DNA from 2 places in the Citrobacter sp. LJND-P06 genome. Region 1 is predicted to be linked to the other one. Evidence: predicted binding sites of a transcription regulator. Region 1 holds the regulator's gene; the other holds the start of a gene.
What was found. Region 1 encodes Fur, which represses iron uptake genes when iron is present. Its sites were predicted from a motif close to ATAATAATGAGAACNACTATCAA; they were not measured.
Positions count from the first base shown of each region.

Region 2: a site for Fur is predicted at 2,789-2,811, ahead of bfd (bacterioferritin-associated ferredoxin). Genes of this name have one in related genera too.

Region 1 covers NZ_CP187317.1:3,211,743-3,215,985, forward strand. Annotated here, with positions in the region: gene ybfF (esterase) at 1-23, shown strand, start outside; gene ybfE (LexA regulated protein) at 152-445, shown strand; gene fldA (flavodoxin FldA) at 596-1,126, shown strand; partial or broken gene ACO7SM_RS15355 (fur leader peptide) at 1,336-1,421, shown strand; gene fur (ferric iron uptake transcriptional regulator) at 1,414-1,860, shown strand; gene ACO7SM_RS15365 (ChiQ/YbfN family lipoprotein) at 1,958-2,290, opposite strand; gene chiP (chitoporin ChiP) at 2,340-3,746, opposite strand; gene glnS (glutamine--tRNA ligase) at 4,193-4,243, opposite strand, start outside.
Region 2 covers NZ_CP187317.1:384,692-388,934, reverse strand. Annotated here, with positions in the region: gene rplD (50S ribosomal protein L4) at 1-184, opposite strand, end outside; gene rplC (50S ribosomal protein L3) at 195-824, opposite strand; gene rpsJ (30S ribosomal protein S10) at 857-1,168, opposite strand; gene ACO7SM_RS01770 (prepilin peptidase) at 1,547-2,014, shown strand; gene bfr (bacterioferritin) at 2,011-2,487, opposite strand; gene bfd (bacterioferritin-associated ferredoxin) at 2,560-2,754, opposite strand; gene tuf (elongation factor Tu) at 2,937-4,121, opposite strand; gene fusA (elongation factor G) at 4,192-4,243, opposite strand, start outside.

The sequences.
Region 1 (4,243 bases):
ATCTGGCGGAAAAGGCTAACTGATTAAAAACTCAGCGTCCGCGCGCGATTACGTGCGTGGACGTTGGCGTGCCTCACTCGCTGATGTATGATGGCGCGCTATCCATCCGGGCAGACGCCTGGCTGATTGTTTCCCCGAAGTCACCAAAATCATGGCCAAAGAACAAACGGACCGTACGACATTAGATCTGTTCGCGCACGAGCGTCGCCCGGGACGACCCAAAACCAATCCGCTTTCGCGTGATGAACAGCTACGCATTAATAAGCGTAATCAGCTTAAACGCGACAAGGTTCGTGGGCTTAAGCGTGTCGAACTGAAGCTTAATGCTGATGCCGTGGATGCGCTGAATGAACTGGCGGAAGCACGCAATATGAGCCGCAGTGAGCTCATTGAAGAGATGCTGACAAACCAGCTTATCTCGCTGCGTGGCCAGGGGTCTGTCTGAATTTCTGCTCTAAATCATAAATCGTGTAGCACAGAGTGCAGTCCTGCGTGTTTGCTGTTTCCGCATGCCTGACTGATCTGCTATCATTGCCCTTATCCGTGGGCAATACGCCACCACCATTTCAATAAGTTTCAAGAGGTTATTTTACTCATGGCAATCACTGGCATCTTTTTCGGCAGCGACACCGGTAATACCGAAAATATCGCAAAAATGATTCAAAAACAGCTTGGTAAAGACGTTGCCGATGTTCATGACATTGCGAAAAGCAGTAAAGAAGACCTGGAAGGGTATGACATTCTGCTGTTAGGTATTCCGACCTGGTACTACGGTGAAGCACAGTGCGACTGGGATGACTTCTTCCCTACCCTCGAAGACATTGATTTCAATGGTAAACTGGTGGCTCTGTTTGGTTGTGGCGATCAGGAAGACTACGCAGAGTACTTCTGCGATGCGCTGGGCACCATCCGCGACATTATCGAACCACGCGGCGCAACCATCGTAGGCCACTGGCCGACAGCAGGCTATCACTTCGAAGCCTCCAAAGGTCTTGCTGATGACGATCATTTTGTCGGTCTGGCTATCGACGAAGACCGTCAGCCGGAATTGACCGCTGAGCGCGTTGAAAAATGGGTTAAACAGATTTCCGCCGAACTGCATCTCGACGAAATCATCAACGCCTGATTTCGTGCGGCGCAGAAATCATCTGCGCCGCATCAATAGATAAAACCAATCAAAATAATTGCTACAAATTTGTAACTTTCCTGCCCATCCCTGTACAATGTTCGGGTGTTATTCTGGTATTGCACAGTGTGATTGTCGGCAGTACCACGTTTTGATTAATATTATTTGCCCGAGGCTTGCAGTTTTCATTTAGACATGGCAGTTCTATAATGATACGCATTCTCTCAAGTGCAATTTCTGTCACTTCTTTAATGAAGTGAATCGTTTAGCAACAGGACAGATTCCGCATGACTGACAACAATACCGCATTAAAGAAGGCTGGCCTGAAAGTAACGCTTCCTCGTTTAAAAATTCTGGAAGTTCTTCAGGAACCGGAAAACCATCACGTCAGTGCGGAAGATTTGTATAAGCGTCTGATCGACATGGGTGAAGAAATTGGTCTGGCGACCGTGTATCGCGTGCTGAACCAGTTCGATGACGCCGGTATCGTGACTCGCCACAATTTTGAAGGCGGCAAATCCGTTTTTGAGCTGACCCAACAGCATCATCATGATCATCTTATTTGCCTCGATTGTGGCAAAGTGATCGAGTTCAGCGATGATTCTATCGAAGCGCGTCAGCGTGAGATTGCGACTAAACACGGTATTCGTTTAACTAACCATAGCCTCTATCTTTACGGTCACTGCGCTGAAGGCGATTGCCGCGAAGACGAGCATGCGCACGACGCAAAGTAATGCTCCCGCCTAAAGAGCCAACCACCCGGTTGGCTTTTTTATGCCCATAAAAAAGACCTGCTATCAAAGCAGGTCTTTTCGCTTCCGCTAAGTCCATTTACTGTACTGTGTTCTTACTGCGAATTTCTTTCCAGATTTTATCGCAATCGGCTTGTACCGCCTGACCATTGCCTGTACGTGTTGCCTGAATGCATTGCTGGTAATCCAGTACCCGCACGCTCTCTTCGTTAGCAAACTGCTTATGCTGGTCTTCTTTTTTCAGCACATTTAATACGCTTTGGCAGGCTTCGATTTTTTCCGGTGAACCTTGCGCGGTGTTAATACATGCGCTGTATGCCTCTTTAAGGCGGCTGTCTTCCTTGGGTGCAGGAGATTGCGCGCAGGCCACCAGCCCTGACGTCATAATGGCGATGAGTAACATTTTTTTCATACAACAGTCCTCAACGACGCGGCAGAGATATACCCTGCCGCGACTGGCATCAGAAAATAGTGAATGGGGCGATAACCATGAACTTCACGTCACGCTCATCCTGGAAGATGTTGCCATAACCGCCGCTCCAGCTTGGGATATTGGAGTGGTTGTCATACTCGGTGAAGTGCAGTTTAAACATGGTGCCTTTGGCACGTCCTTCCTGCATGGTATAAACCGCATCAAGACTGTAGGAAGATTCTTCGATGGTTTGGTTTTTGTCGTAGAACGCATCCGGGTTGCTCTGCCAGGTAGCCGGTTTTGCATCCCAGGCGTAGACGTACGACGCACCCAGTGCCATGCCTGGCAGATTCCAGTTCTTCAGGTCATACATCGCGCCGAAGAAGACCGCTTTTTCGCCGTTGGCGTTAAAGTCGGAACGGTTATCCCACCAGACATCCAGACGACCGTTAGAGGAAGCGTAGGTCGGCGTCATACGCTGTAAGAAGTAACCCTGCTGCCCGTCCGCTTTAACCCAGGTTCCTTCCAGACGCAGATCGACCACTTCCGCCACTTTGTAACCGAAAGTCAGTGCCTGCAACCATGCGGTGCCGTCATAGATGTCGTTCACACTGCGGTCATCAACTTTATCGCGTGCGCCGTAGAACTGGTAACTGGTGGTAAATGGATTCCCGCCCAGATCGAATTTGTAACTGGCTTTGGCAAAGTACTGATCGACATAGCCCTCAGACTGGCCAAAGGCAGCCTCAAGAATAAGGTCATTTTTGAAATCGTATTTTGCGCCAACGGAGTGGAGATAATCGACTTTGGTCTTTTTATCCGCCTGATAGAATTTATCGACTTCAATGTGCCACGGCGCTTTATATTCGTTGGCCCACATGTAGGAGAAGCTCAACGCGCCCGCATCGCCATAGTCAAAGTTGGCTCCGGCTTCTGCCCCTTGATAGGTGCCCGGCATAAAGCTCCAGTGCGGCGCTAACAGCGTCTGTCCGGTTGGCTGAATATAACCGGCACGTGCCCAGGTCGGGCCATATTTAAATTTTGCAGCGGCTTTATACAGGCTGACCCCACTCTTATCGCCAGAGTAATCTTCGTCATAGCCTTTATTTTTTTTCGAGAATGCAATTTCGTTAGGGTGCCCGCTGTCGTCGCTTTCTGCCATTTCAATTGCGGTAAACGCCGCAATATCCAGACCGAACATATCCGCTGCATAACCCGACTGGAAATCCAGGTTGGCGTTCCAGGTCGCGTGTGAAAGGTTGGTTTTGTATTTGTCTTCATCCGTGACGTCTTTACGGTCACGCTCACGCTGCCAGTAATAGATACCGCCAGTTAAGGTCGAATCGTCGATAAAGCCCGCGGCGCTTGCCTGCGGCGCAACCATCCAACCCGACATTGCTGTGATACCGGCGATAGCCAGCGCCAGCGTACTACGTTTGCCACTAAACGTACGCATATGTTAATCCTCTTTGACGTATAAAATGCTGCCGCCAAAGGCGAACAGCTAAAAACAAAAATTAAAAATAGCGCTGAGAAAACCTCATTGACTACAGTGAACAGACTATTTTTCGCGACGCGAATTATCAATCTCTTTCTGTAACCAGTATGTAATAATATGAGCGACCGCACATATTTCATTGCTTTTTGTTACATATTCACCAAATGCGAAAAATTATCATCAAAATGAAAAATACCATTGTTTTCCATGAAGATGAAAACGTTTACCGCCTTCAATTTAGCCACGCCAAAATTTCTTAGCACTTTCATCAAAAAATCGTTTATTAGATTAATTATTTTTTAAACGTAATTAATTCGCTCCGCAAACAGAGGATCTAACGGAAATTAGGCGAAAAAAAACGCCGCGAAGCGCGGCGTTAGTCGGGTGGGATGGTGTCGAGTGGCTTATTCGCCGACTTTAGCCCATGTATCACGTAAACCGACAGTACGGTTAAA
Region 2 (4,243 bases), 1.8 Mb from region 1:
GGCGCCACGGCTTTTTGCCTGAACCAGTTACTTCAGCACGAGTCTTCTGAGCACGAGTACCCTGACGAGCACCAGCTGCATAAGCAACAACAACCTGGTGAACCAGCGCTTCGTTGAAATCACGACCGAAGGTAGTTTCGGAAACAGTCAGCGCGCTCTGCGCGTCTTTCAATACTAATTCCATTGCTATCCCCTTACGCCTTCACAGCTGGTTTAACGATCAGGTCGCAACCGGTCGCACCCGGAACACCACCTTTAACCAGCAGCAGGTTGCGCTCAGCGTCAACGCGTACTACGTCAAGGCTCTGAACGGTGACACGCTCGTTACCCATCTGACCTGCCATTTTCTTGCCTTTGAACACTTTGCCCGGAGTCTGGTTCTGACCGATAGAACCCGGAACGCGGTGAGACAAGGAGTTACCGTGAGTAGCGTCCTGGGTACGGAAGTTCCAGCGCTTAACGGTACCAGCGAAACCTTTACCTTTAGAGGTACCGGTTACGTCAACTTTTTTAACGTCAGCAAACAGTTCAACGCTAATGCTCTGACCTACGGTGAATTCTTCACCATCTGCCAGACGGAACTCCCACAGGCCGCGGCCAGCTTCTACGCCAGCTTTAGCAAAGTGGCCAGCTTCCGGCTTAGTTACACGGTTAGCTTTTTTAGCACCGGTGGTAACCTGAACAGCGCGGTAGCCATCGTTAGCCAGGTCTTTAACCTGAGTAACGCGGTTTGCTTCAACTTCGATTACGGTTACTGGGATAGATACGCCATCTTCAGTGAAGATGCGGGTCATACCCACTTTTTTACCGACTAAACCAATCATTGTATCAACCTCTCAATCGCTCGATGACCTGATTAACCCAGGCTGATCTGCACGTCTACACCGGCAGCCAGGTCCAGACGCATCAGAGCATCAACGGTTTTTTCAGTTGGCTCAACGATGTCAACCAGACGCTTGTGAGTGCGAATTTCGTACTGATCACGCGCGTCTTTGTTAACGTGCGGGGAGATCAGAACGGTAAAGCGCTCTTTGCGGGTCGGCAGCGGGATCGGACCACGAACTTGCGCACCAGTGCGCTTAGCAGTCTCGACGATTTCCGCGGTTGATTGATCGATCAGACGATGATCAAACGCTTTCAAACGGATACGGATTCTTTGGTTCTGCATGAGACCAGAGCTCCAATTATTTTATAGACGAAATAGTTACTCCTCAAACCCATTACGATTGATGGGAGAGTGTAACCGTTCTTACAGAGTTCCCCGATTGGGAACATTGTCTGGTATCGCTTTCGCAGTACCTGTGGCTCATATCGAACCGCTGTCAATATTAGACAAGCCCGCGCATTATACGTAAATCTCAGTCTTACGCAAGCGCCGCGTAGATATTAATCATTTTTTCGCCAATGCGGGCACCGTTCCATCCTGTCTGTAATAATTGCAAATTTCATTTTTTCTGCGGAACGAGGGGAGCAAAGCAGCAGATACGACATTGCGTGGAAAGCTGTCGCCGCTAATGTGGTTCCACTGTCTACTCAGGAGTTATCCATGTACTCTGCGCTCCCTTTTCTGCTCACATATCTTATTTTATCAGGACGTCTGTGGGTCACCGATTTACGAACGGGTTTTTTACCCGATCGATTAACCTGCCCTCTTCTGTGGAGCGGTCTCATTTACCATCAGCTTTTGCTGCCCGTACGCTTGCCCGCTGCCCTATGGGGAGCCGTAGCGGGATATGGCCTGTTCGCTCTTCTGTACTGGGGTTATCGTCTGACTCACCGACAAGAAGGGTTGGGCTATGGCGATGTGAAGTTTCTTGCCGCCCTGGGCGCATGGCATGAATGGCAGTCGCTACCCATGCTGGTGTTTATTGCTGCTTGTTTGGCCTGCGCCGCGGTGGGGATAGATTACTTCAGGTATGGTAAGGCGGTATTAAAAAACCCGCTGCCTTTTGGGCCATATATGGCGGCTGCGGGTTTTATCATGGGATGGAAAACACTGATGCCAGAGAGTTAGTCTGCGACTTTAATTTGCGATTGCAGATAATTTTGCAAGCCAAGTTTCGAAATTAAATCCAGCTCGGTTTCCAGCCAGTCGATGTGCCCTTCTTCATCGGCAAGAATTTCAATCATCATATCCCTGCTGACATAATCATGAACGGTATCTGCGTAAGCAATAGCTTCACGTAGATCCTTCGCGCCTTCAAGTTCTAGCCGAAGGTCGGATTGCAGCATCTCTTCGACATCTTCACCAATGCCTAACTTGCCAAGATCCTGCAAATTGGGAATGCCCTCCAAAAACAAGATACGCTCGATGTACTTATCAGCGTGTTTCATCTCATCAATGGACTCATGGTATTCGACATCATTGAGGCGAATCAGTCCCCAATTTTTAAACATACGAGCATGGAGAAAATACTGGTTGATCGCGACAAGCTCATTACCCAATAGTTTATTGAGATAACTTATGATTTTAACATCACCTTTCATTTTATAGTCCCTCCGCTTCCACTCTTTGAAGAGTAGATGGGGCTACAGGGATGTCAAAAAAAAGAATGTGACTCAGGCGATCTCTTTAAATTCCGGTATCTGTGTCAATTCGTCCTGCATTACTTCACGTGCAGCCCGAACACACTTACCACATTGATTTCCAACAGCAATAAACTTGCGCAATTGTTGGAAAGATTGTGGATGAAACTGGCGTACCGCCTGACGGATTTTTTTATCACTGACACCATTACACAAACAAACGTACATGATCGCTCCCGTTCAATTTCTGCGCAAAGTGTAAATGAGAATAGTTATGATTACAATAGCACAAATATATAGACGCAGCCGGAGAGCAATAAAAAATGCGAATAAATATGACAGACTAAATGCCAGGCAGCAAAAAGGGCGCCGTAGCGCCCTTTTTAAGCTCAAAACTAATTAGTAAATAATTAGCTCATTACTTTAGCAACAACGCCCGCACCAACAGTACGGCCGCCTTCACGGATTGCGAAACGCAGACCGTCGTCCATCGCGATCGGGTGGATCAGGGTAACAACCATTTTGATGTTGTCGCCCGGCATTACCATCTCTACGCCTTCCGGCAGTTCGATGGTACCAGTCACGTCAGTAGTACGGAAGTAGAACTGCGGACGGTAGCCTTTGAAGAACGGAGTATGACGGCCGCCTTCGTCTTTGGACAGGATATAAACTTCAGATTCGAACTTGGTGTGCGGCTTGATAGAACCCGGCTTAGCCAGTACCTGACCACGTTCGATTTCTTCACGTTTGATACCACGCAGCAGAACACCAACGTTCTCACCAGCACGGCCTTCGTCCAGCAGTTTGCGGAACATTTCAACGCCAGTACAGGTAGACTTAGCAGTCTCTTTGATACCAACGATTTCAACTTCTTCGCCAACTTTAACGATACCGCGCTCTACACGACCGGTAACAACGGTACCACGGCCGGAGATGGAGAATACGTCTTCGATAGGCAGCAGGAACGGCTTGTCAATCGCACGCTCTGGTTCTGGGATGTAAGAATCCAGGAAGCCAGCCAGTTCGATGATTTTCGCTTCCCACTCTGCTTCGCCTTCCAGCGCTTTCAGAGCAGAACCACGAACGATCGGAGTGTCGTCGCCCGGGAAATCGTACTGAGACAGAAGTTCACGAACTTCCATTTCTACCAGTTCCAGCAGCTCTTCGTCATCAACCATGTCGCATTTGTTCAGGAACACGATGATGTACGGAACGCCTACCTGACGACCCAGCAGGATGTGCTCACGAGTCTGCGGCATCGGGCCGTCAGTCGCAGCAACAACCAGGATCGCGCCGTCCATCTGCGCAGCACCGGTGATCATGTTTTTAACATAGTCGGCGTGGCCCGGGCAGTCTACGTGCGCGTAGTGGCGAGTCGGGGTGTCATATTCAACGTGAGAAGTGTTGATGGTGATACCACGAGCTTTTTCTTCCGGCGCGTTATCGATCTGGTCGAATGCGCGAGCAGCACCGCCGTAGGTTTTAGCCAGTACGGTGGTGATTGCAGCGGTCAGAGTAGTTTTACCGTGGTCGACGTGGCCGATAGTACCAACGTTGACGTGCGGTTTTGTACGTTCAAATTTTTCTTTAGACACGGCTATATTCCTTACTATAGTGCTCCCCCCTTCAGGAGAGAGCACGGGACTTAGGTTTTAACCCCGGGGCTTATTTACCACGGGCTTCGATTACGGCCTGAGCAACGTTGTTCGGCGCATCA